3 regions of the Serpentinimonas sp. SMBJO2 genome follow, and region 3 is predicted to be linked to each of the others. Evidence: predicted binding sites of a transcription regulator. Region 3 holds the regulator's gene; each other region holds the start of a gene.

Region 1 (9,394 bases), 820 kb from region 3:
GCACCTGATGGGCAAGATCATGTGCCTGGCCCCCAGGCTGGCGCTCGAGCAGGGCTGCCGCCCCTGGCCCGAAGGCGGCTTTCGCATCGTCTGCAACAACGGCGCCGAGGGCGGGCAAGAGGTGCCGCACCTGCACGTGCACGTCATCGGTGGACCGCGCCCCTGGCGCAAGGGCTGAGCCGCGCCCGCCCGCGCGCCCGGCCAAGATTTGCACCGTGTGGCCTTGCAATCCGGACTTTCTCATCCATATCGGTGACAATAGCCGTTTGGGCCGGTGGTGAACCATCGGCCGGTCTTGTAATCAATCGAACCCGGGGCTGCCTTGGCCCCGACGCAGGAGTTTGCCATGGGTACGTTGTCGATTTGGCACTGGCTGATCGTTTTGCTGGTGGTGATCTTGGTGTTTGGCACCAAAAAGCTCAAAAACATCGGTTCCGACCTCGGTGGGGCCGTCAAAGGTTTCAAGGATGGCATGAAGCAGCAGCAGGCGGATGGGCCGGCCTCCGAAGACGGGGCAGGCGCTGCCGCCACGACGACCACCGCACAGGTCGGGCAGACCCCGGCGGCAACCGACAAGAACACCATCGACGTCGAAGCCAAGACCAAGCCTTGATCAAAGCGCCGCGCCGGCCGTCGGCTTGGGGCTGCGGCCGGCTGCACTGAAAGCCTTGCATGCTGGATTTTGGAATTTCAGAGATCGCCCTGATTGCGGTCGTGGCGTTGGTGGTCATCGGGCCCGAGAAGCTGCCACGCGTGGCGCGCACCGTGGGCACCCTGCTGGGCAAGGCGCAGCGCTACGTGGCCGACGTCAAGGCCGAGGTCAACCGCTCGATGGACCTCGAAGAGCTCAAGAAAATGAAAGAATCGGTCGAAGGTGCGGCGCGCGAAGTGCAAGCCGGCGTCGGCAGCTTCGAGAAAGACTGGATGGAAGCCACGGCGGGCCTCGAGGGCTCCGGGGCAGCTGAAGCACCCGAGGCCACGCCGCGCGCCGATCCCCACCCCGCGTACTCGCTCGGGCACTCGGTCTATCCGCCGTTTTCGCGCCCGAAAAAGAGTTTCAGGCTGCGCCAGCAAGCGGTGCCCAAGTGGTACAAGGCGCGCACCGGCCAGCGCAGCTTCGTGCAGTCGGGCGCGGCGCGGGTGGCGCGCCACCGGCCCAAGACCTACCCGGTCTCTCCCAGCGCCATGACGCCCTCGCGTTGATCCCCCTCGAGCACTCCCATGGCAGACCCCACCCCCAAGGCCGATGAGCTCGCCGGCACCGAGCAACCCTTCGTGCAGCACCTGGTCGAGTTGCGCGACCGCATCCTCTACAGCTTGGCCGGCGTGGTGGTATTTGCCATCGGGCTGGCGATCTGGCCCGGGCCCGGTGGGTTGATCGACTTCATCGCCATCCCCATCCGCAACCACATGCCGCCCGACGCCAAGCTGATCGCCGTCGGCGTCTTCAGCCCGTTCTTTGTGCCGCTCAAGGTGTTGCTGATGTCGGCCATGATCATGGCCTTGCCCTGGCTCATGTACCAACTGTGGGCCTTCGTCGCCCCCGGTTTGTACAGCCACGAAAAGCGCTTTGCCCTGCCGCTGATCTTCATCGGCAGCCTGTTGGCCTATGGGGGCATCGCGTTCGTGCAGTTCTTCGTGCTCGACCAGATGTTCTTCTTCATCCAGGGCTTCACCCCGGACAGCGTCGCCGCCACGCCCGACATCGCTTCCTACGTGCAGGCGATCCTGTCGCTCTACCTGGCCTTCGGGCTGGCGTTTCAGGTGCCGGTGGTGGTGCTGCTGCTGGTGCGCTTCAACCTGGCGAGCATTCAGCAGCTCAAGGATTTTCGCGGCTACTTCATCGTCTTGTCCTTCGTCATCGCCGCCATCGTTACGCCGCCGGACGTGATCTCGCAGCTGGCGCTGGCCATACCGATGTGCCTGCTGTATCAGGTGGGCATTTGGGGGGCAAGCTGGTTCAAACGCTTCAGCCAAGCGCCCGAAGAACCCGAGGCAGCGGACTAGACCTGAACGAAGCGACCGGTGCTTGGAGCGCCGCCCCTAGCGCGCAGGGTCCGGTGCCTGCGCAGCTGGCGGCGGTGGGCGCCGCCCCGGCGTCACCTGCAGCGCCAGGCGTTCGCCCCGGCGCTCGATTTCCAGCGGCGCCGGCTGCCCTGGGGGCAAGGCGGCCACCGCCGCCAGCAGCGCCGCGACATCGGGGATGGGCTGACCGGCCACGCTCAACACCACGTCGCCGGGTCGAATTCCGGCCCGCGCTGCGGGGGCATCGCGCAGCACGCCGATGATGATCACGCCGCGCTGCTGGCGCAGACCAAAGTGCTGCGCCAAGTCAGGCGTGATGGCTTGCGGCTCGACCCCGATCCAGCCGCGCGTCACCGCGCCGTCGCGCACGATCGCTTTGAGCACCTCGCGCGCGGTGGAGGTGGGGATGGCAAAACCGATGCCCATGAACCCGCCCGAGCGCGTGAAGATGGCGGTGTTGATGCCGATCAGGTGGCCTTGCACATCGACCAGCGCGCCGCCCGAGTTGCCGGGGTTGATGGCGGCGTCGGTCTGGATGAAATCCTCGAAGATGTTGATGCCCAGTTGCGTGCGCCCCAAGGCGCTGACGATGCCACTGGTCACCGTCTGCCCGACGCCAAAGGGGTTGCCGATCGCCAGCACCGCATCGCCCACGCGCAGCGCGTCGGAGTCGCCCAGCACCGCCACCGGGAGCGCGGGCAGATCGATCTGCAGCACCGCCAGGTCGGTGTCGGGGTCGGTGCCCACCACCCGCGCCAGAGCCTGTCGGCCGTCGCTGAGCTGGATGTCGATTTCCTCGGCCCCGTCGATCACGTGGTGGTTGGTGAGCACGTGGCCGGCGCTGCTGACGATCACCCCGGAGCCCAGCCCGGTTTGGGGCGAGCGCGGCGCCTGCTCGCCAAAAAAGAAGCGAAACCAGGGGTCGTCGGCGTGCGGGTGGCGCTGCGGGGCCTGACGGGCGCTGATGCTCACCACCGCCGGCGCCGCCAGCTGTGCCGCCGCGCTCAGGCTGGCAGCGGCCACCGCTTCGCTGCGTGCCGCGCCGGGGGCGGCTTCGAGCAGCGGCACGGTGCGCAGCTGCACTGGGCGCTGCAGCCACTGCGGCTGCAAGGTGGCGACCACGAACCAGGCCGCCAGCAGCACCGTCACGGTTTGGGAAAACAACAGCCAAGTCTGTTTCATTTTGGATTCTGTCTGTCTTTTGCGCACAGTTTGACCTGCGTCAAGGCGCCGGCGATGAAGCTGGCATCCAATCGGGCTGTCTTTTAATCCCACATGAAAGGAAGGGTCATGGAGGCCTGGAATGAGCTGTTTTCAACCACCTACGGTTTGCTCAGCATCGTCACCATCGTCGGCGTGATCGTCATGGCGGCGTGGTTTTACCGCTATTTTGTCACCAAGATGCACGAGTCGGAGCGCGAAGAAAAGCAGCGCTCGAAGCAAGGCCCGCTGGGTCGCCCGTCCGGGCAGGCTTAAGCCCGTGCGCGGCGGGTGCGACAATCGGGCACCTTGTGTGTCCGAGCGGGTTGCGCCATGCCTACATCCTTAGCCCCTTGCGGTCTTGTTGCGCAGGCCGTCGAGCGCGGCCTGCTGCTGCAGCGCCTCGATGCCACGCTGCAACCCGAGCGCTTTCAAGACTATGGCCCCAACGGCCTGCAGGTCGAGGGCCGAGCGCAGGTGCGGCACTTGGTCAGCGGCGTCACGGCCAGCCGCGAGTTGATCGAGCGCGCCATCGCCGCCGGGGCCGATGCCATTCTGGTGCATCACGGCCTGTTCTTGCGCGGTCAAGGCGCTTGCGTCACCGGTTGGCTGAAGCAGCGGCTGGCGCTGCTGCTGGCGCACGATGTGAGCCTGCTGGCCTACCACCTGCCGCTCGACGCCCACCCCAGCCTGGGCAACAACGCCCAGTTGGCGCAGCGCCTGGGTTTTAGCCCCTTGGCCGACGGCTGGGGCCGCTTTGGCGAGCAGGAGTTGGGCTTTGTCGGCCACACCGATTGCCCCGACGCCAGCGCCCTGGCGGCGCACGTGCAGCAGCAACTGGGGCGGCCCGTGACGCTCATCGACGCCCCCGGCCGCCCTTTGCGCCGCATCGCTTGGTGCAGCGGCGGGGCGCAGGGGTATTTCGAGGCGGCCATCGCCGCCGGGGCCGATGCCTTCATCACCGGTGAGCTGTCTGAGCCGCAAACGCACCTGGCGCGCGAATGCGGCGTGGCCTATCTGGCTTGCGGCCACCACGCCACCGAGCGCTACGGCGCCCCGGCGCTGGGGGCGGCGGTGGCCGCCGAGCTGGGCCTGACGCACCAGTTCATCGACATCGACAACCCGGCATGAACGCGCCGCGCCCCATCGCCATCAGCATGGGCGACCCGGCCGGTGTGGGGCCGGAGCTGATCGCGCAGGTGTTTCGCTTGCAGCCCGACTGGGCCAGCCGCTGCGTGGTGGTGGCCGACCTGGCCGTGATGCGCCGCGCCGTGGCCCTCAGCGGTGGCCTGTTGCCGCTGGCCGTGCTGGAGCACTGGCAGCAGGCGGCCGCGCTGCCGCCGCGCTGCGTGCCGCTGCTGCCGCTGCCGGCCGTGGCCGAGCTGCCGCCCTTGGGTCAAGTGAGCGCCGTGGCCGGGCGCGCTGCGGCCCGCGCCGTCGAAGTGGCCACGGCGGCGGTGTTGCGCGGCGAGGCGGCGGCGCTGGTCACCGCCCCGATTCACAAAGGGGCGTGGCACGCCGCCGGCATCCACCATCCCGGCCACACCGAGATGCTGCAGGCGCTGGCGGCGGCGCACGTGGGCTGCGCCGTGGAGCAGTTGCCGGTGCGCATGATGCTCTCCAACGCCGAGCTGCACACGGTGTTGGTGAGCGTGCACCTGCCCTTGCGGGCGGCCATCGACGCCGTGACCCAGGCGCAGGTGTTGCAAAGCCTGCAGCTCACGCACCGGCATTTTGCGCAGGTGCTGGCGCGCCCGCGGTGTCGCATCGCGGTGGCGGGCCTGAACCCGCACGCGGGCGAGGGCGGGCTGTTTGGGCGCGAAGAAATCGAGCACATCGCGCCGGCCATCGCGGCCGCCAAGGCCGAGGGCATCGACGCCCATGGCCCCTTTGCCCCCGACACGGTGTACATGCGCGCGCGCCGTGGCGAGTTCGACGTCGTGCTGGCCATGTACCACGACCAGGGGCTGATTCCGGTCAAGTACCTGGGGCTGGAGCAGGGCGTCAACACCACGCTGGGCCTGCCGTTCTTGCGCACCAGCCCAGACCATGGCACCGCCTTCGATCTGGCCGGCAGTGGCAGCGCCGACCCCTCCAGTCTGCTGGCCGCAGTGCGCGCTGCGTTGGCACACACAGATCGGCCCCTGTAGGCGGGAAATACCGCCGGTGGTTACCAAGTGCTGCCAAGGGTTTTGGGCGCTGGCTGGTTTCAATCCCTTACAATGCGCTGTGCTTTGGGGCGTTGAAGCAGCTGCGCTGGCTTTGTCGCCCCGACTCCCGAGTCCTCACGTCACAGAAAGATTCCCATGAGCGAAGCCGCCGTTGACAACGGTCGCCGTGTTTGGCTGATTTCCACCTGCGCCATGGGCGGCGTGGGGGCAGCCGCGGTCGCCGTCCCCTTCGTCAGTTCATTTCAACCTTCTGCGCGTGCGCGCGCGGCCGGGGCCTCGGTCGAGGTGGATATCTCGCGCCTGGCCCCGGGCGAAAAAATGGTGGTCGAGTGGCGCGGGCGCCCAGTCTGGATCCTGCACCGCACGCCCGAAATGTTGGCCTCGCTGGAACGCGTCGAGCCGCGCCTGGCCGACCCCGAATCCGAGCGCCGCACCTTCCCCACGCCCGAGTACGCGCTCAACCGCCATCGATCCATCAAGCCCGAGTTTCTGGTGGCGGTGGGCATCTGCACCCACTTCGGTTGTTCGCCGACCTCGCGTTTTGCCATGGGCGACCAGCCCGGGTTGCCGGCCGACTGGCCGGGCGGCTTCTTCTGCCCCTGTCACGGCTCGGCCTTTGATTTGTCGGGGCGCGTGTTTGCCAACATGCCGGCACCCGACAACCTCGAAGTCCCGCCCCACATGTACCTGAGCGACACCCTGCTCCTGGTGGGCGAAGACCAACAAGCCTGAAGGCACGCAAAAGGAAGATCATGGCTGCCGAATACAAAGAAATCTCCCCCAACGCCCCGGCGGGCGAGCAGTTGCTCAACTGGATCGACAACCGCTTTCCGCTCAGCAAGCTCTACAAAGAGCATCTGTCCGAATACTACGCGCCCAAAAACCTCAACTTCTGGTACTTCTTTGGCTCGCTGGCGCTGCTGGTGCTGGTGATCCAGATCGTCTCGGGCATCTTTTTGGTGATGCACTACAAGCCCGACGCGACGCTCAACGCCGCCGGCGTGCCGGTGGCCTTTGCCTCGGTCGAGTACATCATGCGCGAAGTCGAGTGGGGCTGGCTGATCCGCTACATCCACTCCACCGGGGCCTCGTTCTTTTTCATCGTGGTCTATCTGCACATGTTCCGCGGCCTGATCTACGGCTCCTATCGCAAGCCGCGCGAACTGATCTGGCTCTTTGGCTGTGGCATTTTGCTGGTGATGATGGCCATCGCCTTCACCGGCTACCTGCTGCCGTGGGGCCAGATGTCGTTCTGGGGTGCGGCGGTGATCGTCAACCTGTTCGTCGCCATCCCCATCATCGGCCCCGATCTGGCGCTGCTCATCCGCGGCGACTTCGTGGTCGGCGACGCGACGCTGAACCGCTTCTTCAGTCTGCACGTGATCGCGCTGCCGCTGGTGCTGCTGGGCCTGGTGGTGGCGCACATCATCGCGCTGCACGAAGTCGGCTCCAACAACCCCGACGGCATCGAGATCAAGAAGCACAAGGACGCCAACGGCAAGCCGCTCGACGGCATCCCGTTTCACCCCTACTACTCGGTGCACGACCTGATGGGCGTGGGCGTGTTCCTGATGATCTTCTCGGCCGTGGTGTTCTTTGCGCCCTCGGGCGGCGGCTACTTTCTCAAGTACACCAACCTGATCCCCGCCGACCCGCTGGTCACGCCGGCGCACATCGCCCCGGTCTGGTACTTTGCACCCTACTACTCGATGCTGCGCGCCGTGACCACCGAGTTCATGTACGTGCTGGTGGCCTGTACCTGGGTGGCGGCCTTCCTGGCCCTGTTCCGCAGCCACTTGACCCTCAAGGGCAAGGGCTTGGTCTTGGGCGGCGCCGTGGTCGGTACACTGGCCATGCTCGGCCTCGACGCCATGTTCTGGGGCGTGGTCGTCATGGGCGCGGCGGTGGTGATTCTGTGCTTCCTGCCCTGGTTTGACCGTTCGCCGGTGGCCTCCATCCGCTACCGCCCGACCTGGAACAAGTACCTGTATGGCGCCTTTGTCATCAACTTTGCCATCCTGGGCTACTACGGGGTGTTGCCGCCATCGGTCATCAGCACCCGCTTCTCGCAGTTCGGCACCTTGTTCTACCTCGGCTTTTTCCTGCTGATGCCGTGGTGGAGCCGCTTGGGTGAGTTCAAGCCGGTGCCTGGCCGCGTCAGCTTCACCCCGCACTGATCAGCCGATCCTACGCATACGCTGGAGTCAACGAATATGAAAAAATGGATTGTGGCTGGCCTGTTGGCGTTTGGTCTGGTCTCGGGCGCGGTGGCGGCCAAAGGCGCGTTCCCGCTGGACCGTGCCCCCGACCTGAGCAACGACGTCGAGGCCTTGCAACGCGGCGGCAAGCTGTTCATCAACTACTGCCTGAGCTGCCATTCGGCCTCGTTCGAGCGCTACAAGCGCTTCAAGGAACTGGGCCTGACCGAGCGCCAGATTCGCGACAACTTTCTGTTCACCGACGGCCGCGTGGGTGATCTGATGCAGGCCGCCATCAGCCCGGCCGACGCCAAGGTGTTCTGGGGCAAAGCCGCCCCCGACCTGAGCATGATCACGCGTTCGCGCGCCGGCTCGGGCGGCACCGATTACATCTACACCCTGCTGCGTTCGTACTACCGCGACGACACCATCGGCCACGGCTGGAACAACCTGGCTTTCCCGACCATCGCCATGCCCAACCCGCTGTGGTACCTGCAAGGCGAGCGCCGTCCGATCATCGAAACCGTGACTCACGCCGACGGCAGCAACACACAGGTGCTGCGCGGCTGGGAACAGGTCACGCCCGGCACCATGAGCGAAGCAGAGTTCAACCGCTCGGTGGCCGAACTGGTGGCTTTCCTCGACTGGTTGGCCGAGCCGCACCAAGACCAGCGCCAGCAACTCGGGATTTTTGTGCTGCTGTTCCTCGCCGGCTTCACCGCCCTGGCCTGGAAGCTGAACAAGGAATACTGGAAAGACATCAAGTAACTCCTGCATGCACGCCGCCCACAGCCGGGCCTGCTTGTGACAGTGGTCTGCCTTGCCCCTTTGGGGCTTCATCGGGCACGCCACTGTTTGTTTTTTGTATCTAGGAGCTGACAGCCATGATGGTTCTGTACTCGGGCACCACCTGCCCTTTCTCGCACCGCTGCCGTTTCGTGCTGTTCGAAAAGGGCATGGACTTTGAAATCCGCGACGTCGATCTGTACAACAAGCCCGAAGACATCGCGCTCATGAACCCCTACGCGCAGGTGCCGATTCTGGTCGAGCGCGACCTGATCCTGTACGAGTCCAACATCATCAACGAGTACATCGACGAGCGCTTCCCGCACCCGCAACTGATGCCAGGCGACCCGGTGGAGCGCGCGCGCGTGCGCCTGTTTCTGCTCAACTTCGAGAAAGAGCTGTTCACCCACGTCTCGGTGCTCGAAAACCGCAGCCTCAAGAGCGGCGACAAGTCGATCGACAAAGCCCGCATCCACATCCGCGACCGCCTGACCCAGTTGGCCCCGGTGTTCCTCAAAAACAAATTCATGCTGGGCGACAACTTCTCGATGCTCGACGTGGCGATTGCACCGCTGCTGTGGCGGCTGGACCACTACGGCATCGAGCTGAGCAAAAACGCCGCGCCGCTGCTCAAGTACGCCGAGCGCATTTTTTCACGTCCGGCCTACATCGAGGCGCTCACGCCGTCCGAAAAGGTGATGCGCAAGTAAGCGCCGCCCGCCATGAACCAGGACAAGCCAGCGCTGCCCTCGACCCGGCCCTACCTCATTCGGGCCCTGCACGAGTGGTGCAGCGACCACGGTTTCACTCCCTACCTGGTGGTGGCGGTGGACGCCACGGTGCGGGTGCCGCCAGAGTTTGTGCAAGACGGCCAGATCGTGCTCAACACCAGCTACGAGGCCACCAGCCACCTGCAGCTGGGCAACGACTGGATCGAGTTCAAGGCCCGCTTTGGCGGGGTGCCGCGCGACGTGCAGGTGCCGGTCGATCACGTGCTGGCGATCTACGCGCGCG
Region 2 (9,394 bases), 800 kb from region 3:
CAGTTTTTCAATGTCGGCCAGCGACTTGGCGTCGCGCCCGCTGACAAAGGAAAAAGACTGCCCGGAAGACCCGGCGCGCCCGGTGCGGCCGATGCGGTGCACGTAGTCTTCGGCGTTGAACGGGATGTCGAAGTTGAACACCGCCGGCACGTCTTTGATGTCGAGCCCGCGCGCCGCCACGTCGGTGCACACCAGCAGCTGCACCGCGCCGCTCTTGAAGGCTTCGAGCGCCTTGAGGCGCTCGTCCTGGCTCTTGTCGCCGTGCAGCGCCGTGGTGACGAAGCCGTCGCGCTCCAGCGTGCGCGCCAGCCGCGCACAGCCCAGCTTGCTGTTGACGAACACAAACGACTGGCCGATCTCGCGCTCGCGCAGCACCTGTTTGAGCGCCTGGAGCTTGTCGTTTTCTTCGACGCGGTAAAAGCGCTGCTCGATGGTGGCGGCGGTGGCGTTGGAGCGCGCGACCTCGATGGTCACCGGGTCTTGTAGGTAGCTCGAGGCCAAGCGCTTGATTTCGGACGAGAACGTGGCCGAGAACAGCAAGGTCGTGCGCTGCTTGGGCAAATACGAAAGAATGCGCTGCAGGTCGGGCAGGAAACCGATGTCGAGCATGCGGTCGGCTTCGTCGAGCACCACGTATTCGACCTGGTTGAGCACGCAGTTCTTGGCTTCGATGTGGTCCAGCAGCCGCCCCGGGGTGGCCACCAGCACCTCGACCCCGCGCTTGAGTTCGGCGGTTTGCGGCTTCATGTCCATGCCGCCAAACACCACCGTGCTGCGCAGCTCGGTGTATTTGGCGTAGAGCTCGATTTGCTGCGCCACCTGCACCGCCAGCTCGCGCGTGGGCAGCAGCACCAGTGCGCGCACCGGGTGCCGCGCCGGCGAGGTGGAGGCGCTGGCATGCCTGAGCAGGCGCTGCAGCAGCGGCAAGGAAAAGGCGGCGGTTTTGCCGGTGCCGGTCTGGGCCGCGCCCATCACGTCGCGGCCTTGCAGCACCACCGGAATCGCCTGCGCCTGGATCGGCGTCATGGATGTGAAGCCGAGTTCGGCCACGGCACGGGCCAGCGGCTCGGCCAGCGAGAGTTCAGAAAAAGCAGGATTCATCTAAGGCGGATTGTCGCACCACAACGTGACAAAGCAAAAAACCGAAACGGGTGGGCTGTGGTGCGCCCGCAACGCCAGCGGCCGCACACCCTCCCGTCAACCGGCACGGCGCCGGTGCAGCAAAGACGCAAGAAGACGGCGGCGCGGCTCAAACGGCGTAAGACGGCGCCTGCCCGCTGGTCGGGCGGCCCTGGAAGTCGGTCCAGCAGCGCTGGGTGAAGTCGTAGAGCTTGCACTTGCGTGCGGTCTCGAAGTACCAGCGCCAGCTGAACTGCTGCACGATGATGCGTCCGGGCAGCATGTCTTCGAGCTTTTGCTGCGCCTCTTTGAGCTTGTACAGCGGCACGCTCATGTCCACGTGGTGCGCGGTGTGCTCCATGATGTGGTGCACCAGCGCGCCGATGCGGTAGGGGAACTTGAGGTGCACGGTGGTCGAAACGAAGGGCGCCGCCTTGGCCCAGAGGTGTTTGTCGTCGTGCCACTGCACGCTGGTGTGGGTGTGGTGCACATAGACCACGAAGCCGATCATGGCGTTCCAGAACAGGAACGGCACCACGAAACCCATGACGATCAGCAGCCACACCGGCTGCCCGGTGGCCAGCGCCGCCCACACGAGGCCGGCGATCCACAGCAGCGCCACCGCCGCGACGAAGACCCCGTCCCAAATGAACTCGCTGCGCTGCGTACCCATGTAGGTCTTGCGCGGAAAAAACATGCGCAGCCACCACATCTCGATCAGGTAGTACAGCGCCGGGCCCCAACCGCTGCGGTAGATGCGCTCGAGGGCGCGGCGGCCGGGCGAGAGCGCTTCGAACTCGGCCTTGGTCAGCGGCGCCCAGACGAAATCCACGCCCTTGAGGTTGGTGTAGCCGTGATGCACCACGTTGTGACCCACCTCCCACAGGCTGTAGGGGGTGAGCGAGGGGATCATGGCGATGCGCCCCAGCACCCGGTTCAGGCCGCGGTGCGGGGTGTAGCTCTGGTGACAGGCGTCGTGCCCGATGATGAACAAGCGCCCGATCACGAAACCCGCCGCCAGCGCACACAGCAGCTTGGCCCACCAGGCTTGCAGCACGATGGTGCCGGCGATCAGGGCGGCAAAAATGGCCCAGTCGAGCACCAGCAGCGCCACCGCGATGGCGGTGCGGCGCTCGGCCAACGGCGTGATCCAGCCGCGGATGACCTTGCGGTGCGGCAGCGGGGCCCCGGCAGGAACCGGGCGCTCAGAGGCAGCAGAGGCTGCGGCTGGGGGCGGCTGCACGCCGCTTAGGGGGTCTGGTGTCGTGTGCATCGAGAAAAGCAAGGGATAAAATGCCAGCGCGCAGGCCGTGCCGGACACATTGCGGGCAGCCCAAAACTGCATCCGAACATTCTATCCTGCCCGCCCTTACACCAGCTTGACCGCGATCAAAGACTGCAAGAAACAACAGTCTATTCTAGCCCAGAGCAGCGGCTTGCGTCTATAATGCAGGGTTTTGCTGGCAACATCCACAAACCACTCAAGGAACCCACACATGGCCACCAAGCCGAAGAAAAAGAACCCCCGCCTGGCCTCAGGCCGCAAACGCGCGCGCCAGGACGTCAAGCTCAACGCCGCCAACACCTCGCTGCGCTCGAAGTACCGCACCGCCGTCAAGAAGGTCGAAAAGGCCGTGCTGGCCGGCGACAAGAGCCAAGCCAGCGCGCTCTTTGCCCAGATGCAGAGCGTGGTCGACACTGTGGCCGACAAAGGCATTTTCCACAAGAACAAGGCCGCCCGCGACAAGAGCCGCCTGTCGGCCAAAGTCAAGGCCCTGGCCACCCCCACCGCAGCGGCCTGACCACCAGCCAGACCGACCGCCCAGGCCCGGGGGGCTGTTCAGCCCCCACACCGCCTGCCGTTTGAACCGGGTGCGCTGCCAGCAAACCCCGCTCACCCTGCAAAAACCGCCTCTCGGGGCGGTTTTTTTGTCTGACCACAGGCCTGTCCGCCTGGCGGCGCTGCAGTGCCCGAAGTCTGGCTCACGGGGTCGAATCGCCAGGCGCTGGGCTGATGGCATCCCGATCGGGCAGCAGACACGCCTCCACCACCTCCAGCTCGTTGTCGCGCGCAAAGCCGATCACGAAGTCCCAAGCCATGGGGTCGTAGTCGCGCAAGGCGGTGTTGAGCACCACGCACTTGACGCCGTTGATCACCTTGGGTATGCACCAAGGCGAGTAGCCCAGGTGCGCGCCCGGCATCCGCCCTGCCGGGTGAAAAGGGCTCATCACCCCGGACAGGCGCTCGGCCCAGTCGCTGGGGCGAAAGGGTTTGCCGCTGCGGGTGCGGCCCTGAATGAAGACTTCATTGGCGCTCGGGGAGACCATGGGGGTTCAGGCCTTAAAGGGAGTCCGCCAGCCGCCGCCGAGGATCGCTCGCTGCACGTGCTGAACCGGTAGAGACCGATGGGTGGATGGCAGTATTCTATCTTATATAAGACTTGCGCTCGAATTCCCCGCTTCTGCGCCCGCCTTTGCGCCTCGAGCTGCGCCTACAATGTTCGCTTCTACCCTTGGCGGTGCCGAGGGTCGGGCATCGCCCTTCCCCCTTCCTCTCACTCACTTTTCGATCAGGACTCGATCCATGCTGCCAGCCGCCCCGGTGCAACCGCACGTCATGAACACCTATGGCCGCGTGCCGATCGAGCTCGCGCACGGCAAGGGTTGCCGCGTCTGGGATGTGCACGGCAAGGCCTACCTCGATGCGCTGGGCGGCATCGCCGTCAATACGCTTGGGCACGCGCACCCCAAGCTGGTGCCGGCGCTGCAGGAGCAGATCGGTACCCTGATGCACATCAGCAACTACTACCACCACCGCTACACCGAGCAACTGGCGCGGCTGCTGGTCGAGCGCTCGGGCCTGAGCAATGTGTTTTTCTGCTCCAGCGGGCTCGAGGCCAACGAGGCCGCGCTCAAGCTGGCGCGCAAGTTTGGCCACGACAAGGGCATCGAGCGGCCCGAGGTCGTGGTCTACGAGAAAGCCTTTCATGGCCGCTCCATCGCCACCCTGAGCGCCACCGGCAACCCCAAGGTGCAAGCCGGCTTTGGGCCGCTGGTCGAGGGCTTCATCCGCGTGCCGCTCAACGACGCCGAAGCCATCCGCCGCGCCACAGACGGCAACCCCAATGTGGTGGCGGTGTTCCTCGAGGCCATTCAGGGCGAAGGGGGCGTACACCCGGCCAGCGCCGACTACCTGCAGCAGGTGCGCGCCCTGTGCGACGCCAACGACTGGCTGCTGATGATCGACGAGGTGCAATGCGGCATGGGCCGCACCGGCAAGTGGTTCGCGCACCAGTGGGCCGGCATCGTGCCCGACGTCATGCCGCTGGCCAAGGGGCTGGGCTCGGGGGTGCCGATCGGCGCCGTGGTGGCGGGCCCCAAAGCGGCGCAGCTGTTCCAGCCCGGCAACCACGGCAGCACCTTTGGTGGCAACCCGCTGGCGCTGCGCGCCGGCATCGAAACCATCCGCATCATGGAAGAAGACGGCCTGCTCGCGCACGCGGCCAAGGTCGGTTTTCAGCTGCAGACCCTGCTCACGACCCAGCTCATGCACGAGCCTGGCGTGCGTGCGGTGCGCGGCAAGGGGCTGATGATCGGCATCGAGCTCGACCGCCCCTGCGCCGTGCTGGTCGAGCGCTGCGCCGAGGCGGGGCTGCTGATCAGCGTCACCGCCGAGCGCGTGGTGCGCCTGGTGCCGCCGCTCATCCTCAGCGGCGGCGAGGCCGACGAGATCGTGGCCCTGCTGGTGCCCCAGATCAAGCAGTTGCTGACCGAACCCTTGGCCGCCTAACCCCCTCTTTGCAGAGCGCCCTCCATGTCAGCCACCGCCCTCAAGCACTACCTGCAGTTCAAGGATTTCACCGCCGCCGAGTACGCCTACCTGTTCGAGCGCGCCTGGCTCATCAAGCACAAGTTCAAGACCTACCAAAAGCACCACACGCTGTGCGACCGCACCCTGGCCATGATCTTCGAGAAGGCCAGCACGCGCACCCGCGTCAGCTTCGAGGCCGGTATGTACCAGATGGGCGGCAGCGTGGTGCACCTGACCACCGGCGACAGCCAGCTCGGGCGCGCCGAGCCGATCGAAGACAGCGCGCGCGTCATCAGCCGCATGACCGACCTGGTCATGATCCGCACCTACGAACAGAGCAAGATCGAGCGCTTTGCCGCGCACTCGCGCGTGCCGGTGATCAACGGCCTGACGAACGAATTCCACCCGTGCCAGATTCTGGCCGATCTGTTTACCTGGCTCGAGCACCGCGGCCGCCGCGCCGACGGCACGCTCGATGTGGGGGCGCTGCGCGGCATGACGGTGGCCTGGGTGGGCGACGGCAACAACATGGCCAACACCTGGCTGCAGGCGGCGCAGATCTTGGGCTTTGGCGTGCGCGTGAGCACCCCCAGCGGCTACGAGGTCAAGCCCGACATCGCGGGCGTGGCCGCTGCGGGCAACTGCTGGCAGGTGTTTGACGACCCGCTGCATGCCTGCGCCGGGGCCGATCTGGTGACCACCGACGTCTGGACCAGCATGGGCTTCGAGGCCGAAAACGCCGCCCGCCAGCACGCCTTCGGCGCCTGGTGCGTGACGCCACGGCTGATGGCGCAAGCGCACCCCGAGGCGCTGTTCATGCACTGCCTGCCCGCGCACCGCGGCGAGGAAGTGGCGGCCGAAGTGATCGACGGCCCGCAGAGCGTGGTCTGGGACGAGGCCGAAAACCGCATGCACGTGCAAAAGGCCCTGATGGAATACCTGCTGCTGGGCCGGCAGTGAGCCCGAAGCCCGCGCACCCCACGACTCTGCTTGCATGACCCCGGTGTTTGACGTCGCCATCGTCGGCGCGGGCGCGGCGGGGCTGTTTTGCGCCGGCATCGCCGGCCAGCGCGGTTTGCGCGTGCTGCTGCTCGATCACGCGCCCAAGGTGGCCGAAAAGATCCGCATCTCGGGCGGCGGACGCTGCAACTTCACCAACCGCGAGCTCGACCCGCGCCAGCCGCAGCGCCACTTCCTGAGCCAGAACCCGGCCTTTTGCCGCTCGGCGCTGGCGCGCTACACCCCGGCCGACTTCATCGCCCTGCTGCAGCGCCACGGTGTGGCGTGGCAGGAAAAGCACAAGGGCCAGCTGTTTTGCAGCCGCTCGGCGCAAGATCTGATCGACCTGCTGCTGCGCGAATGCGGCGCCGGCGGCGTGACGCACTGGCAACCCTGCGGCGTGCGCGCCGTGCACTGGCACGACGGCGCGCCAGGCAGTCCACGCTACCGGCTCGAAACCGAGCGCGCAACGGTGGCGGCGCACGCCTTGGTGGTGGCCACGGGCGGCCTGCCGGTGCCCAAGATCGGCGCCAGCGACTGGGGCTTGCGGCTGGCGCAGCAGTTTGGGCTGCCCATCGTCGCGCCCCGGCCGGCGCTGGTGCCGCTCACCTTCGAGCCCTCTGGCTGGGCCCCCTTCGCGCACCTGGCTGGCCTGGCGCTGCCTGTGCAGATCGCAACCGGCAACAAAAGCATGGCTTTCGACGAAGACCTGCTCTTTACCCACCGCGGCCTGAGCGGCCCGGCGGGGCTGCAAATCTCGAGCTACTGGAACCCCGGCCAGCCCTTGCGCATCGACCTGCATCCCCAAGCCGCGCTCGAAGCCACGCTGCTGGCGGCCAAGGCAGCGGGGGTGCGCAAACGGCTGCCCAACCTGCTGGCCCAGCAGCTGCCACAGCGCCTGTGCGAGCTCTGGACCCAACACCGCCCCGACTGGCAGCGCCCCGTGAGCGATTGCAGCGACAAGGCGCTGGCGCAGCTGGCGGCCAGCCTGCACCATTGGGCACCCACGCCCCACGGCGACGAGGGCTGGGCCAAGGCCGAAGTCATGCGCGGCGGCGTGGACACGCGCCAGTTGTGCTCGCAAAGCATGGAATCCACGCAGCCGGGGCTGTACTTCATCGGCGAAGTGGTGGATGTGACCGGCTGGCTGGGCGGCTACAACTTCCAGTGGGCCTGGGCCAGCGCCCACGCCTGCGCACTGGCGCTGGCCAAAGCCAGCCACTGCAGCCCGTAGGGTTTTAGGCGCTGCAGAAAAACAGGGGCTGAGGGATAATCCGCCACCTTGCCAGCCTTCCTCTTGCCAACCACCCACCCCCATGACTGACACCCAACAACGCATCGACAGCCTGGTCAAAACGCACGACGTCGTGCTGTTCATGAAAGGCACTGCCACCTTCCCCATGTGCGGCTTTTCGGGCCGTGCGCTGCAAATCCTCAAGGCCTGCGGCGTCGAGGCCAGCGCCGTCAAGGCCGTGAACGTGCTCGAAGACCCCGAAATTCGCCAAGGCATCAAGGACTACAGCAACTGGCCCACGATTCCGCAGCTGTTCGTGCGCGGCGAATTCATCGGTGGCTCCGACATCATGATGGAGATGTACGAATCGGGCGAGCTGCAGCAGGTGCTGGCCGCCTCGAGCGCCTCCAAGGCCTGAAACCCGACCTCTCGAGCTGGCAGGCGCCTTGGGCTGGCCACCTTGGGCCGAGCCCCCTCAGCCGATCTGCCAGCGCCGCTGCGCCGCAAACACGGCGTTTGGGTAGGCGCTGCGGCCGCGGCTGCCGTTGTAGCGCCCCAGCGCCATGAACAGGTCGCCGCGTTCGCGGTCCAGGTAGTGGCGCAAGATCACGCAGCCGAAGCGCAAGTTGGTTTTGAGGTGAAACAAGCCGCCCACGTCGCCATCGCCGATCAAACGCGCCCAAAACGGCATGATCTGCATATAACCGCGCGCCCCCACGACCGAGATCGCAAACTGCCTGAAGCCGCTCTCGACCTGGATCAGGCCCAGCACCAGCGACTCATCGAGGCCAGCGCGGCGGCTCTCGTACCACAGGGTTTGCAAAAACTCCAGGCGTTGGTTGAAGTCGGGCTTGTGCCGCGCCAGCCGCGGGCTGATGGCCTTGAGCCAGCGCAGGTAGGCCATGCGCGCCTCGGTGCTGGCAAACTCGGGCTCGAGCGGGTCGGCGAACTCGACCGCAGCGCGCAAGGCGTGGCGCACCGAATCGGCCAGCGGCTCCTCGAGCTGGCTGGCAGCCGCCGGGCGCAGCGGCCACGCAGCGGCTGTGGCTGCTGCCGTGCAAGCCATGGCCGCAGTCCAGCGGCGCCGGCTCCAGCTGCCCTTGGCTTCGCACGCTGCCATCACCCGCTCACACCCCCAGCCGCTCGCGCAACCATGGCAATGCCTGAGCCAGCTCGAGCTTGCTCGCTTGCGCCTCGCGCCGGTGCTGGTATTCGATCTGGCCGTCCTTGAGGCCCTTGTCGCCCACCGTGATGCGGTGCGGCACCCCGATCAGCTCCCAGTCGGCAAACATCGCCCCCGGGCGCTCGCCGCGGTCGTCGAGCAGCACATCGACCCCCAGCGCCTTGAGCTCGGCGTAGAGCCGCTCGGCCGCCGCGCGCACCGCTGGGCTGCGCTCCATGCCGATGGGGCAGATCACCGCCGTGAACGGCGCGATGGCGTCGGGCCAGATGATGCCGCGCTCGTCGTGGTTTTGCTCGATCGCCGCCGCCGGCAGGCGCGTGATGCCGATGCCGTAGCAGCCCATCTCGAACGGTTTGGGTTTGCCGTCTTCGTCCAGAAAGGTGGCGTTCATGGCGCGGCTGTACTTGGTGCCCAGGTAGAACACATGCCCGACTTCGATCCCGCGCTCGATCAGCAGTTCCCCGGCGCCGTCGGGCGAAGGGTCGCCGGGCAGCACGTTGCGGACGTCGGCCACCAGGTCGGGCTCGGGCAAATCGCGGCCCCAGTTGACGCCAGTGAGGTGGTGGTTGGCTAGGTTGGCACCGCAGACCCAGTCGGCCATGAGCGCCACTTCGCGGTCGGCCACCACCCGCACCGGCTGCTTGAGCCCGATCGGCCCCAGGTAGCCCGGGCGGGTGCCAAAGTGGGCGATGATTTCGGCCTCGGTGGCAAAGCGGTAGCCCAGGTTGAGCCCCGGCAGCTTGCCCACCTTGACCTCGTTCATATCGTGGTCGCCGCGCAGCAGCAGCAGCCAGATGCGGCTGCCCACGATTTCGTCGCGTTCGTTGATCTCGTCGGTGGCCAGCACCAGCGACTTGACGGTGCGCGCCAGCGGCAACCCGAGCAGCTCGGCCACCTCGGGGCAGGTGCTGCGGCCCGGCGTGGGCGTGAGCGTCAGCGGCTGGCTCGGGGCCGGGCGCGGGCCGGCCGGGGCCAGCGCCTCGGCTTTTTCGAGGTTGGCGGCGTAGTCGCTCTGCGGGCAATAGACGATCGCGTCTTCGCCGGTGGC
Region 3 (9,394 bases):
TGCAGTTCGGCTTCGGCCAGCTCGGCACGGCGCTGGTTGAGCGCGGCCTCGATGGCCTGCTTGCTCAGGTTGATGGCCGCGCCCTGGGTCTTTTTCTCGTCCACGCTCAGGCTCGCCAGCCCCTTCATGAGCTCGGTCAGGCGGCCGCTCTTGCCCAGATACTGGGCCTTGGCGTTTTCGAGTTCGGCCGGGGTGTGAGCCCGCGCGAACTGTGCGCGCGCCGATTGCAGCAGGGTATCGAGTTCGTTCATCGCATTGCATCCGAGCCCAGGCTTGCAGCAGCGACTCATGGGCCATCAAGGGAGCCGGTAAAGGCTGGGTGGGAACACAAACAAAAAAAGGGCCAGTGCCGTACAGCGCTGGCCCTCGCTTCGAGGGGGGCTCTGGGAAGCCGCCGCGCAAGCGCAGCGCCACACCCTTCAAGCCCTCATCAGGCCCAGATCAGGCTGCCACAGCGGGGGCTGCGCCCAGGTGCGCCCGCGCCTGCTCGACGATGCGCGCAAAGGCGGGGCGGTCGTTGACGGCCAGATCGGCCAGCACCTTGCGGTCGATGGCGATGGCGGCTTTTTTCAGGCCGTTGGCAAACTGGCTGTAGCTCAGGCCGAGTTCGCGCGCGCCGGCGTTGATGCGCGCAATCCACAGCTGGCGGAACACGCGCTTGCGGGCACGGCGGTCGCGGTAGGCGTACTGGCCGGCCTTCATCACCGCCTGCTTGGCGATGCGATAGACATTGCCGCGGCGGCCGCGGAAACCTTTGGCCAAAGCCAATACTTTTTTGTGACGGGCACGTGCCGTGACACCACGTTTGACGCGAGGCATGGAAAACTCCTTGTTCGTCGGGTTGGATTACAGGCCGGCAAAGGGCAGCATCTGCGCCATGTGACCCATGTTGGTCTCATGCACATTCACTGCACCGCGCAGCTGGCGCTTGTTTTTGGTGCTCTTCTTGGTCAGGATGTGACGCTTGAAGGCCTGGCCGCGCTTGACGGTGCCACCCGGACGAACGCGAAAACGCTTTTTCGCGCTGCTCTTGGTCTTCATTTTGGGCATGGTGTGCTCCTTCTTGAATGGTGCTCGTGAGGCGCTGCGATACCCACCGCAGGCTTGTAGGCCCCGAGCCACTTATGGCTGGCAGCGGGTGACCGCCCCGCTGCCCGCGTTGTCGCCCGGCCCTTAGGCAGGCTGGGCGACGGGTGCCGTTTCCGACACCGGTTTGGCGCCCCCCGACTTTTTGCGTCCGGGGGCAATCATCATGATCATCTGGCGCCCTTCGAGCTTGGGGAATTGCTCCACCACGATCGCGTCGCCGAGCTCTTCGCGGATGCGCTGCAACAGCGCCAGCCCGATTTCCTGGTGCGTGATCTCGCGACCCCGAAAACGCAGCGTCACCTTGCACTTGTCGCCCTCGTCGAGGAAGCGGCGGATGTTGCGCATCTTGATGTGGTAGTCGCCGTCGTCGGTGCCGGGGCGGAACTTGATTTCCTTGACCTCGATGACTTTTTGCTTCGACTTGGCTTCGGCGGCTTTTTTCTGCTCGGCGTACTTGAACTTGCCGTAATCGATCAGGCGACACACCGGGGGTTTGGCGATGGCGGCGATCTCGACCAGATCGACATCGAGTTCACCGGCCATGCGCAGAGCTTCTTGAATGCTGACCACACCGATGGCCTCGCCCTCGGGGCCCAGCAGGCGCACCTCGGGCACGAGGATCTCGCGATTCAGGCGGTGGGCGCGCTCTTCGCGGTGGCGGCGATCGCGGAAGTTCGGAGCAGTCGTAGCGATGGTGAAATCCTTTGGTTCAAACGAAGGGGGGCCAAGCAAAAAGCTCAAGCCTTGGTGTCGAGTTCGTGCTGCAGACGCTGCACGAAGGCATCGAAGGCCATGACACCGAGGTCGAGGTTGCCGCGCGCACGCACCGCAACCGCCCCAGAGGCCTTCTCCTTGTCGCCCACGACGACCAAGTAAGGCAGCTTTTGCATGGAAAACTCTCGGATTTTATACGTGATTTTCTCGTTGCGCAAATCCAGCGCCACCCTGAAGCCCTGCGCCTCGAGTTTTTTGGCAATTTCGCGACAGGTATCGGCCTGGGCGTCGGTGATGTTGAGCACCGCCACCTGCTGCGGCGCCAGCCACAGCGGCAGCGCACCGGCGTGCTGCTCGATCAGAATGCCGATGAAACGCTCCAGGCTGCCGACGATGGCGCGGTGCAAAATCACTGGCGCACGGCGGCTGCCGTCCTCGGCCACGTATTCGGCTTCGAGCCGCTCGCCGAGGTTGAAATCGACCTGAATGGTGCCGCACTGCCACTCGCGCCCGATCGCGTCCTTGAGCGTGTACTCGATCTTGGGGCCGTAAAAGGCGCCCTCACCCGGCGAAATCTGGAACTCGCAGCCGGCGTGGCGCAGGCTGTCGATCAGCGCCTGTTCGGCCTTGTCCCACTGGGCATCGGAACCGATGCGCGCCGCTGGGCGCGTCGAGACCTTGTACAGGATGTCGTGAAAGCCAAAATCGGCATAGACTTTTTTCAGCACCTGGGTGAAGGTGTCGCATTCGGCCAGAATCTGCTCTTCGGTGCAGAAGATGTGGCCGTCGTCCTGCGTGAAGCCGCGCACGCGCATGATGCCGTGCAGCCCGCCCGAGGGTTCGTTGCGGTGGCACTGGCCGAACTCGCCGTAGCGCAGCGGCAGGTCGCGGTAGCTCTTGAGCCCCTGTTTGTAGATCAGGATGTGGCCAGGGCAGTTCATGGGCTTGAGGGCGTAGTCGCGCTTTTCGCTCTCGGTGATGAACATGTGGTCGCGGTACTTGTCCCAGTGGCCGGTTTTCTGCCACAGCGTCTGCTCCAGGATCTGCGGCGCTTTCACCTCGTGGTAGCCGTGCTGGCGGTAGATGCCGCGCATGTATTGTTCCACTTGCTGCCACAGCGTCCAGCCCTTGGGGTGCCAGAACACCAGCCCCGGCGCATGTTCGTCGATGTGAAACAGGTCGAGCTCGCGCCCGAGCTTGCGGTGGTCGCGCCGTTCGGCCTCTTCGAGCCGGCGCAGGTAGGCTTGCAAGTCTTCCTTGCTGGCCCAGGCGGTGCCGTAGATGCGCTGCAGCATCTCGTTGCGGTGGTCGCCGCGCCAGTAGGCTCCGGCCACTTTCATGAGCTTGAAGTGCTTGAGCTTGCCGGTGCTGGGCACGTGCGGGCCGCGGCACAGGTCTTCAAAGGCGCCCTCGCGGTACAGGCTCAGGGCTTCGTCGCTCGGGATGCCGGCGATGATCTCGGCCTTGTAGTGCTCGCCTTGGGCCTTGAAGTGCGCCACCGCGGCGTCGCGCCCCAGCAGGCGGCGCTCGATTTTTTCGTCCTTGGCGGCGAGTTCGAGCATTTTGTTTTCGATCGCGACCAAGTCTTCGGGCGTGAACGCTCGCTTGTAGGCGAAGTCGTAATAAAAACCGTGCTCGATCACCGGGCCGATGGTCACCTGCGCATCGGGGAACAGCTCCTTGACCGCGTAGGCCAGCAGGTGCGCGCTCGAGTGCCGAATCAGCTCCAGCCCCTCCGGGTCTTTGGCGGTGACGATGGCCAGCGCGGCGTCGCGCTCGATCAGGAACGAGGCGTCCACCAACTCACCATCCACCTTGCCCCCGAGCGCGGCCTTGGCCAAGCCGCTGCCGATGGAGGCGGCCACGTCGGCCACCGTGACCGGGCCGGGAAACTGGCGCTGCGCGCCGTCGGGGAGGGTGAGGGTCAACATGGTGCGGTGGGGCGGTAAATTGGGGGCAGAAAATAAAAACGCGGCACCAAGGCCGCGCAGAGGGACAGACTAAAAAGCAGGCGCGTACTGCCGCCCCTCAAAGGGCCGGTGGATGCTCCATCCGAGTTCGCGGTGTCATAACCCAAGCTGCCTTTCTGGTTCTTGCCGGTGAATCAACCGCGCCATTTTCCCACAAAAAAGCCCGAGGCTCGTGCCCCGGGCTCAGGCGCTCCCCTGCCCTGCTTGTTTCAGCCGATCAGTGGAACTGCTCTTCTTCGGTCGAGCCCGTGAGCGCCTTGACGCTGGACGAGCCGCCCTGGATCACGGTGGTCACGTCGTCGAAGTAACCCGCGCCCACTTCCTGCTGGTGCGAGACGAAGGTGTAACCCTGTTGGCGCGCCGCGAACTCGGGCTCTTGCACCATGTTGACGTAGTGCTTCATGCCCTCGCCGCGGGCGTAGGCGTGGGCGAACTGGAAGGTGTTGAACCAGTTGATGTGGATGCCAGCCAGCGTGATGAACTGGTACTTGTAGCCCAGCGCCGAGAGTTCGTCCTGGAACTTGGCGATGGTCGCGTCGTCGAGGTTTTTCTTCCAGTTGAACGAAGGCGAGCAGTTGTACGACAGCAGCTTGCCCGGGCAGGCGGCGTGCACGGCTTGCGCGAACTCGCGCGCAAAGCCGAGGTCGGGCGTGCCGGTTTCGCACCACACCAGATCGGCGTAAGGGGCGTAGGCGACGCCGCGGCTGATGGCCTGCTCGAGGCCGTTGCGCACACGGTAAAAGCCCTCTTGGGTGCGCTCGCCGGTGAGGAAGGGCTGGTCGTTGGCGTCGTGGTCGCTGGTGATCAGGTTCGCGGCCTCGGCGTCGGTGCGCGCCAGGATGAGTGTGGGCACGCCCATGGTGTCGGCGGCGAAACGCGCGGCGATCAGTTTTTCGATCGCTTCTTGCGTCGGCACCAGCACCTTGCCGCCCATGTGGCCACACTTCTTGACGGCGGCGAGCTGGTCTTCGAAGTGCACGCCGGCAGCGCCGGCGGCGATCATGTTCTTCATCAGCTCGAAGGCGTTGAGCACGCCGCCAAAGCCGGCTTCGGCGTCGGCCACGATGGGCAGGAAGTAGTCGATGAACTCAGGCGAACCGGGCTCGATGCCGCGGCTCCACTGGATTTCGTCGGCGCGCTTGAAGGTGTTGTTGATGCGGCGCACCATGGTCGGCACCGAGTCGTAGGCGTAGAGCGACTGGTCCGGGTACATGGTCTCGGAGGTGTTGCCGTCGGCTGCCACTTGCCAGCCCGACAGGTACACCGCCTCCAGCCCGGCCTTGGCCTGCTGCATCGCCTGGCCAGCGGTGATGGCCCCAAAGGCATTCACATAGCCCTTCTTGGCGCCGCCGTTGACGCGCTCCCACAGGGTGCGGGCGCCGTTTTGCGCCAGCGTGTACTCGGGCTGCACGCTGCCGCGCAGGCGCACCACGTCGGCGGCGCTGTAGCCGCGCTTGACGCCTTTCCAGCGCGGGTTTTGCGCCCAGTCGAGCTCCAGCGCCTCGATCTGTTGCTGGCGGCTGAGTTGTTTGTTGATGGCAGAGGACATGCTTCACTCCTGAAGGTTGAAAAAACCGGGTTGGGCTTCGGGGATCGGTTGACAAGCCGATGCACCGCGCCCTTGCCTGTAGTGTAAGACCGCAGAGGGGGTCAGTCGTAAATCTTATGTCTTATACAAGACAAAAAAATAGCCATTGTAAAACAATGGCCTATAGATTGTATTTTGTATTGAGAAACGGATTTTCTTATAAGGAAAAAATTATTGCAGTGCAGCAGCGCGGTTTTTTGCATTATGAAACCATGCACTCGGTATGCAAAAAAGCCACCGGCGCGTCGCACCACAAACCCGTGGGGTGCGCGATGCCCATCCACAGCGCCACGCCCGACACCAGCACCAGCGCCAGACCCGCCAGACGAATGCCCCAGCCGCCGCTGCGCGCGTCTTTGAGCTTGAGCAACAGCCACGGCGCGGCCGTGAGCGAGACCATGGTACCCAGCGCAAAAGCGGCCATGATGGCGGCGCCATTGACCACGCTGGCCGACAGCGAGGCCACCAGCAGCGCCGAATACAGCAGCCCGCAGGGCATGAGCGCCCAGCCCACGCCCAGCACCGCCGGCGCCCTGGGCCCGAGCCGGTTCATGAGCGGGCGCGCACGCCGCCACACTCCTTGCGCCCAGCCCTCGATGAAGGCTGGCTGGCGCGCCTGCAGCAGCAGCACCAGCCCCAGCAGCAGCGCCGCCACGTGCATCAGCGTCCAGAGCGGGCGGATGATGGCGGTGTGCTGCCCCATCCAGGCCAGGCCCTGCACGGTACCGGCGGCCAGCGCGCCCAACAGCGCGTAGCCCAGCAAGCGGCTGCATTGGAAGGTGAACAGGGCGCGCACGCGCCGCGGCTCGCCGGCGTGGGCAATGCCGGCGCAAGCGGCGCCACACATGGCGATGCAGTGCGGACCGCCCACCAAGCCCATCACCAGCGCCGAAAGCAGCATCGATTCAAACATAGGCCGACTCTAGCAGTTTGGCCGCGGCGCTGCAGCGTTCAGATGATTTTGGAGAAGCGCGCCCGGTCCCGATCCTGCTGCAAGTGCCGGTCGAACTGCATGGCGATGGCGCGCACCAGGTACCAGCCGGTGTCGCTGACTTCAATGCTGCCTGCGCTCAGGCGCAGCAAGCCCAGCGCCTCGAACTCGCGCAAGCGCTCCAGCTCGGGTTCAAAAAAGCTGCTGAACTCGATCAGGTGCGCCAACCCGATGGCCTCAAAATCCACCCGCCCTTGGCACATCAGGGCCATGATCACCGCGCGGCGCAGCAGGTCGTCGCGGCTCAGCGCCAGCCCACGCACGATCGGCAACCGCCCCTGGTCGAGGTGGTCGTAGTATTCCTCGAGCGTCTTGGCGTTCTGGCTGTAGGTGGCGCCGATGCGGCCGATGGCCGAGACCCCCAGGGCGATCAAATCGCAGTCAGGCTGCGTGCTGTAGCCCTGAAAATTGCGGTGCAGCCGCCCCTGGCGCTTGGCCACCGCCAAGGCATCGGTGGGCAGTGCGAAGTGGTCCATGCCCACATAGACGTAACCCGCTTGGTTGAAGACCTCGAGCGAGATCGCGAGCATGGCCAGCTTGTCGGCTGCGGGCGGCAGTTCGGCGGCCACGATGCGCCGCTGCGGCTTGAAGCGCGCGGGCAGATGCGCGTAGGCGTAGAGCGCGATGCGGTCTGGGCGCAGCTCGCGCACGCGCTCCAGCGTATGGCGAAACGACTCGGGCGTCTGCTGCGGCAGGCCGTAGATCAGATCGACGTTGACCGATTCAAAACCGATGCGTCGCGACGCCGCCACCAAGTCGAACACCTGCTCGGCGGGCTGGATGCGGTGCACGGCCTTTTGCACCGTGGGGTCAAAATCCTGCACCCCAAAGCTCAGGCGGTTGAAACCCAGGCGGTGCAGATGCTCCAGCCGCGCGGGGGTCACGGTGCGCGGATCGACCTCGATCGAATACTCGCCCCCCGGCACCAGCTTGAAGTGACGCTGCACCATCGCCACCAGATCGCTGAGTTCCTCATCCGACATGAAGGTCGGGGTGCCGCCACCGAGGTGCATCTGCGACACGCTGTGGCCCGACCCCAGGTGGCTGCACTGCAACTCGAGCTCGCGCGTGAGGTAGCGCAGGTACTCGGCCGACTTGCTGTGGTGCCTGGTGATGACCTTGTTGCAGGCGCAGTAGTAGCACAGCGAATCGCAAAACGGAATGTGGACGTAGATCGACAGCGGCAAGGCCAGCGAGCCGGCATGGCGCTGGCGCAAAGCCTGCACATAGTCTTGCTCGCCAAAGGCTTCGACGAAGCGGTCGGCGGTCGGGTATGAGGTGTAACGGGGGCCGGGCACGTCAAAACGCCGCAGCAACCCCTCGTCGATGACAGGTTTCACAAAAATTTCTCCTGGTGCGAGAATATGCACCGAACAGCCCCCATCACCCTTGACCTGAGTCAAGCCTAGCCCATTTTTTGTTTTCTTTGGCGCCCACGCCCACACGGCCACACATGGGTTAAGCTTCGCGCACTATTTGGCCGCGCTTACATGGATATTCAGAGCATCAAAGTCGCCTGTTCTGGCTGCAATCTGCGCGAGTTGTGCTTGCCTATGGGGCTCAAACCGCAAGAACTCGAGCATCTCGATCAGATCATATCGAATCGGCGCCGCATCAAACGCGGAGCGTCGCTGTTCAGCGCCGGCGATGCCTTCACCGCACTGTACGCGGTGCGCTCGGGTTTTTTCAAGACCTGCATCACCAGCGCCGACGGCCGCGACCAGGTCACCGGCTTTCAGATGATGGGCGAGATCATCGGCATGGATGGCATCGTGCACGACCAGCACGCCTGCGACGCCATCGCGCTCGAAGACGCCGAGGTCTGCGTGCTGCCCTTTGACCGCATCGAGCAACTGTCGCGCGAGTTCAGCGCCTTGCAGCACCACGTGCACAAGATCATGAGCCGCGAGATCGTGCGCGACCAAGGCGTGATGCTGCTGCTGGGCACCATGCGCGCCGAGGAGCGGCTGGCGGCCTTTTTGCTCAATCTGGTGCAGCGCTTGCACGCACGCGGGTTTTCGCAGTCCGAACTGGTGCTGCGCATGACGCGCGAAGAGATCGGCAGCTACCTGGGCATGAAACTCGAGACCGTGAGCCGCACTTTTTCGCGCTTCATGGAAGACGGCATCATCGATGTGCGCCAGCGCTACGTGCAGATCAAAGACACGCAGGCACTGGAGCGGCTGGTGAACCCGCCGATGCGCAACTGAACACCACGCCCACGTCGAGCGCGACCTGTTCGCCTTACTCCCGCGGCGGGGGCACTTCCGGGCTGGCGGCGTGGTTGCGCGCCTCACGTGCCGGGCGCAGGCTGGCCAGATAGGTGGCGCGCTGCTCGGGCGTCATCATCTGCAGACGGCGCTGGTCGGCAGGCACCATGGGCGCGTTGCGGTCCAGCACTGGGTCGCGGTTCATCACCGCCGTGGTCACCAGCGCCATCGAGAGCGCGATCGACGACGCCGGCAAACCCAGCACCAACCACACGTAAGGCTCGCGGTACCAAGGGCGAGCGGCTTGGGGGGGAGGAGCCTTCGGGGTGGTGCTGTTCATGATCGGTGAGTGTAAGGTCGGATGCGAAAAGTTCAAAAGACGCTGCTGCCAGCGTGGGTTCAGCGCGGCACCATGAAAACCGAGTCCTGCCGCACCGTAAACCCATCGGCTCCCAGGGCTTGCACTTGAAACTCGATCGGGTGCGCACCAGGCGGGCTGACCCCAGGAGGCAGGCGCAAGGTGACGGCCAATGAGCGCGCATCGGTTGGGGCCAGCTTGAGCTCAGACTCTGACACCATCTGCAAACCTGGCAAGCCCTGCACGCTGATGCGCAAGTGCTGCTCGCGTTCGGTGGCGTTGAGCAGTTGCAAGCGGTAAACGTTCTCGATCTGGCCTTGCTGCACGATGCGCGACAGCACGCTCGAGTCGCGTATCACGTCCACCTTGAGCGGGGTGCGCAGGTACAGGCTGGTAAACAGCGCCACGGTGATGAGCAGCAAAATGGCGCCATAGACCAGGACGCGGGGCCGCAGCACGCGGCGCCACATCTGG

The links. Region 3 encodes FNR, which switches genes on or off when oxygen is low (the NO sensors DNR and NnrR bind a similar motif). Its sites were predicted from a motif close to TTGATNNNNATCAA; they were not measured.
Region 1: AAAZ40_RS04635 (DUF3149 domain-containing protein) is a predicted target of FNR. The motif match lies at 3,238-3,251, and genes of this name have one in related genera.
Region 2: AAAZ40_RS04780 (fatty acid desaturase) is a predicted target of FNR. The motif match lies at 2,499-2,512, and genes of this name have one in related genera.

What each region holds. Positions count from the first base shown of each region.
Region 1 is NZ_CP150628.1:1,025,182-1,034,575, forward strand. It holds gene AAAZ40_RS04610 (histidine triad nucleotide-binding protein) at 1-178, shown strand, start outside; gene tatA (Sec-independent protein translocase subunit TatA) at 347-613, shown strand; gene tatB (Sec-independent protein translocase protein TatB) at 673-1,203, shown strand; gene tatC (twin-arginine translocase subunit TatC) at 1,222-2,007, shown strand; gene AAAZ40_RS04630 (S1C family serine protease) at 2,044-3,207, opposite strand; gene AAAZ40_RS04635 (DUF3149 domain-containing protein) at 3,316-3,501, shown strand; gene AAAZ40_RS04640 (Nif3-like dinuclear metal center hexameric protein) at 3,559-4,356, shown strand; gene pdxA (4-hydroxythreonine-4-phosphate dehydrogenase PdxA) at 4,353-5,375, shown strand; gene petA (ubiquinol-cytochrome c reductase iron-sulfur subunit) at 5,532-6,128, shown strand; gene AAAZ40_RS04655 (cytochrome b) at 6,149-7,573, shown strand; gene AAAZ40_RS04660 (cytochrome c1) at 7,610-8,362, shown strand; gene AAAZ40_RS04665 (glutathione S-transferase N-terminal domain-containing protein) at 8,479-9,090, shown strand; gene AAAZ40_RS04670 (ClpXP protease specificity-enhancing factor) at 9,103-9,394, shown strand, end outside.
Region 2 is NZ_CP150628.1:1,045,391-1,054,784, reverse strand. It holds gene AAAZ40_RS04785 (DEAD/DEAH box helicase) at 1-1,101, opposite strand, end outside; gene AAAZ40_RS04780 (fatty acid desaturase) at 1,250-2,392, opposite strand; gene rpsT (30S ribosomal protein S20) at 2,616-2,921, shown strand; gene AAAZ40_RS04770 (DUF3579 domain-containing protein) at 3,103-3,447, opposite strand; gene AAAZ40_RS04765 (acetylornithine/succinylornithine family transaminase) at 3,704-4,909, shown strand; gene argF (ornithine carbamoyltransferase) at 4,934-5,890, shown strand; gene AAAZ40_RS04755 (BaiN/RdsA family NAD(P)/FAD-dependent oxidoreductase) at 5,925-7,163, shown strand; gene grxD (Grx4 family monothiol glutaredoxin) at 7,246-7,581, shown strand; gene AAAZ40_RS04745 (lytic transglycosylase domain-containing protein) at 7,639-8,283, opposite strand; gene AAAZ40_RS04740 (proline--tRNA ligase) at 8,291-9,394, opposite strand, start outside.
Region 3 is NZ_CP150628.1:1,844,133-1,853,526, forward strand. It holds gene pheS (phenylalanine--tRNA ligase subunit alpha) at 1-251, opposite strand, end outside; gene rplT (50S ribosomal protein L20) at 442-819, opposite strand; gene rpmI (50S ribosomal protein L35) at 847-1,050, opposite strand; gene infC (translation initiation factor IF-3) at 1,174-1,782, opposite strand; gene thrS (threonine--tRNA ligase) at 1,827-3,734, opposite strand; gene aceA (isocitrate lyase) at 3,991-5,322, opposite strand; gene AAAZ40_RS08540 (sulfite exporter TauE/SafE family protein) at 5,564-6,274, opposite strand; gene hemN (oxygen-independent coproporphyrinogen III oxidase) at 6,313-7,692, opposite strand; gene fnr (fumarate/nitrate reduction transcriptional regulator Fnr) at 7,843-8,562, shown strand; gene AAAZ40_RS08555 (hypothetical protein) at 8,597-8,902, opposite strand; gene ccoG (cytochrome c oxidase accessory protein CcoG) at 8,962-9,394, opposite strand, start outside.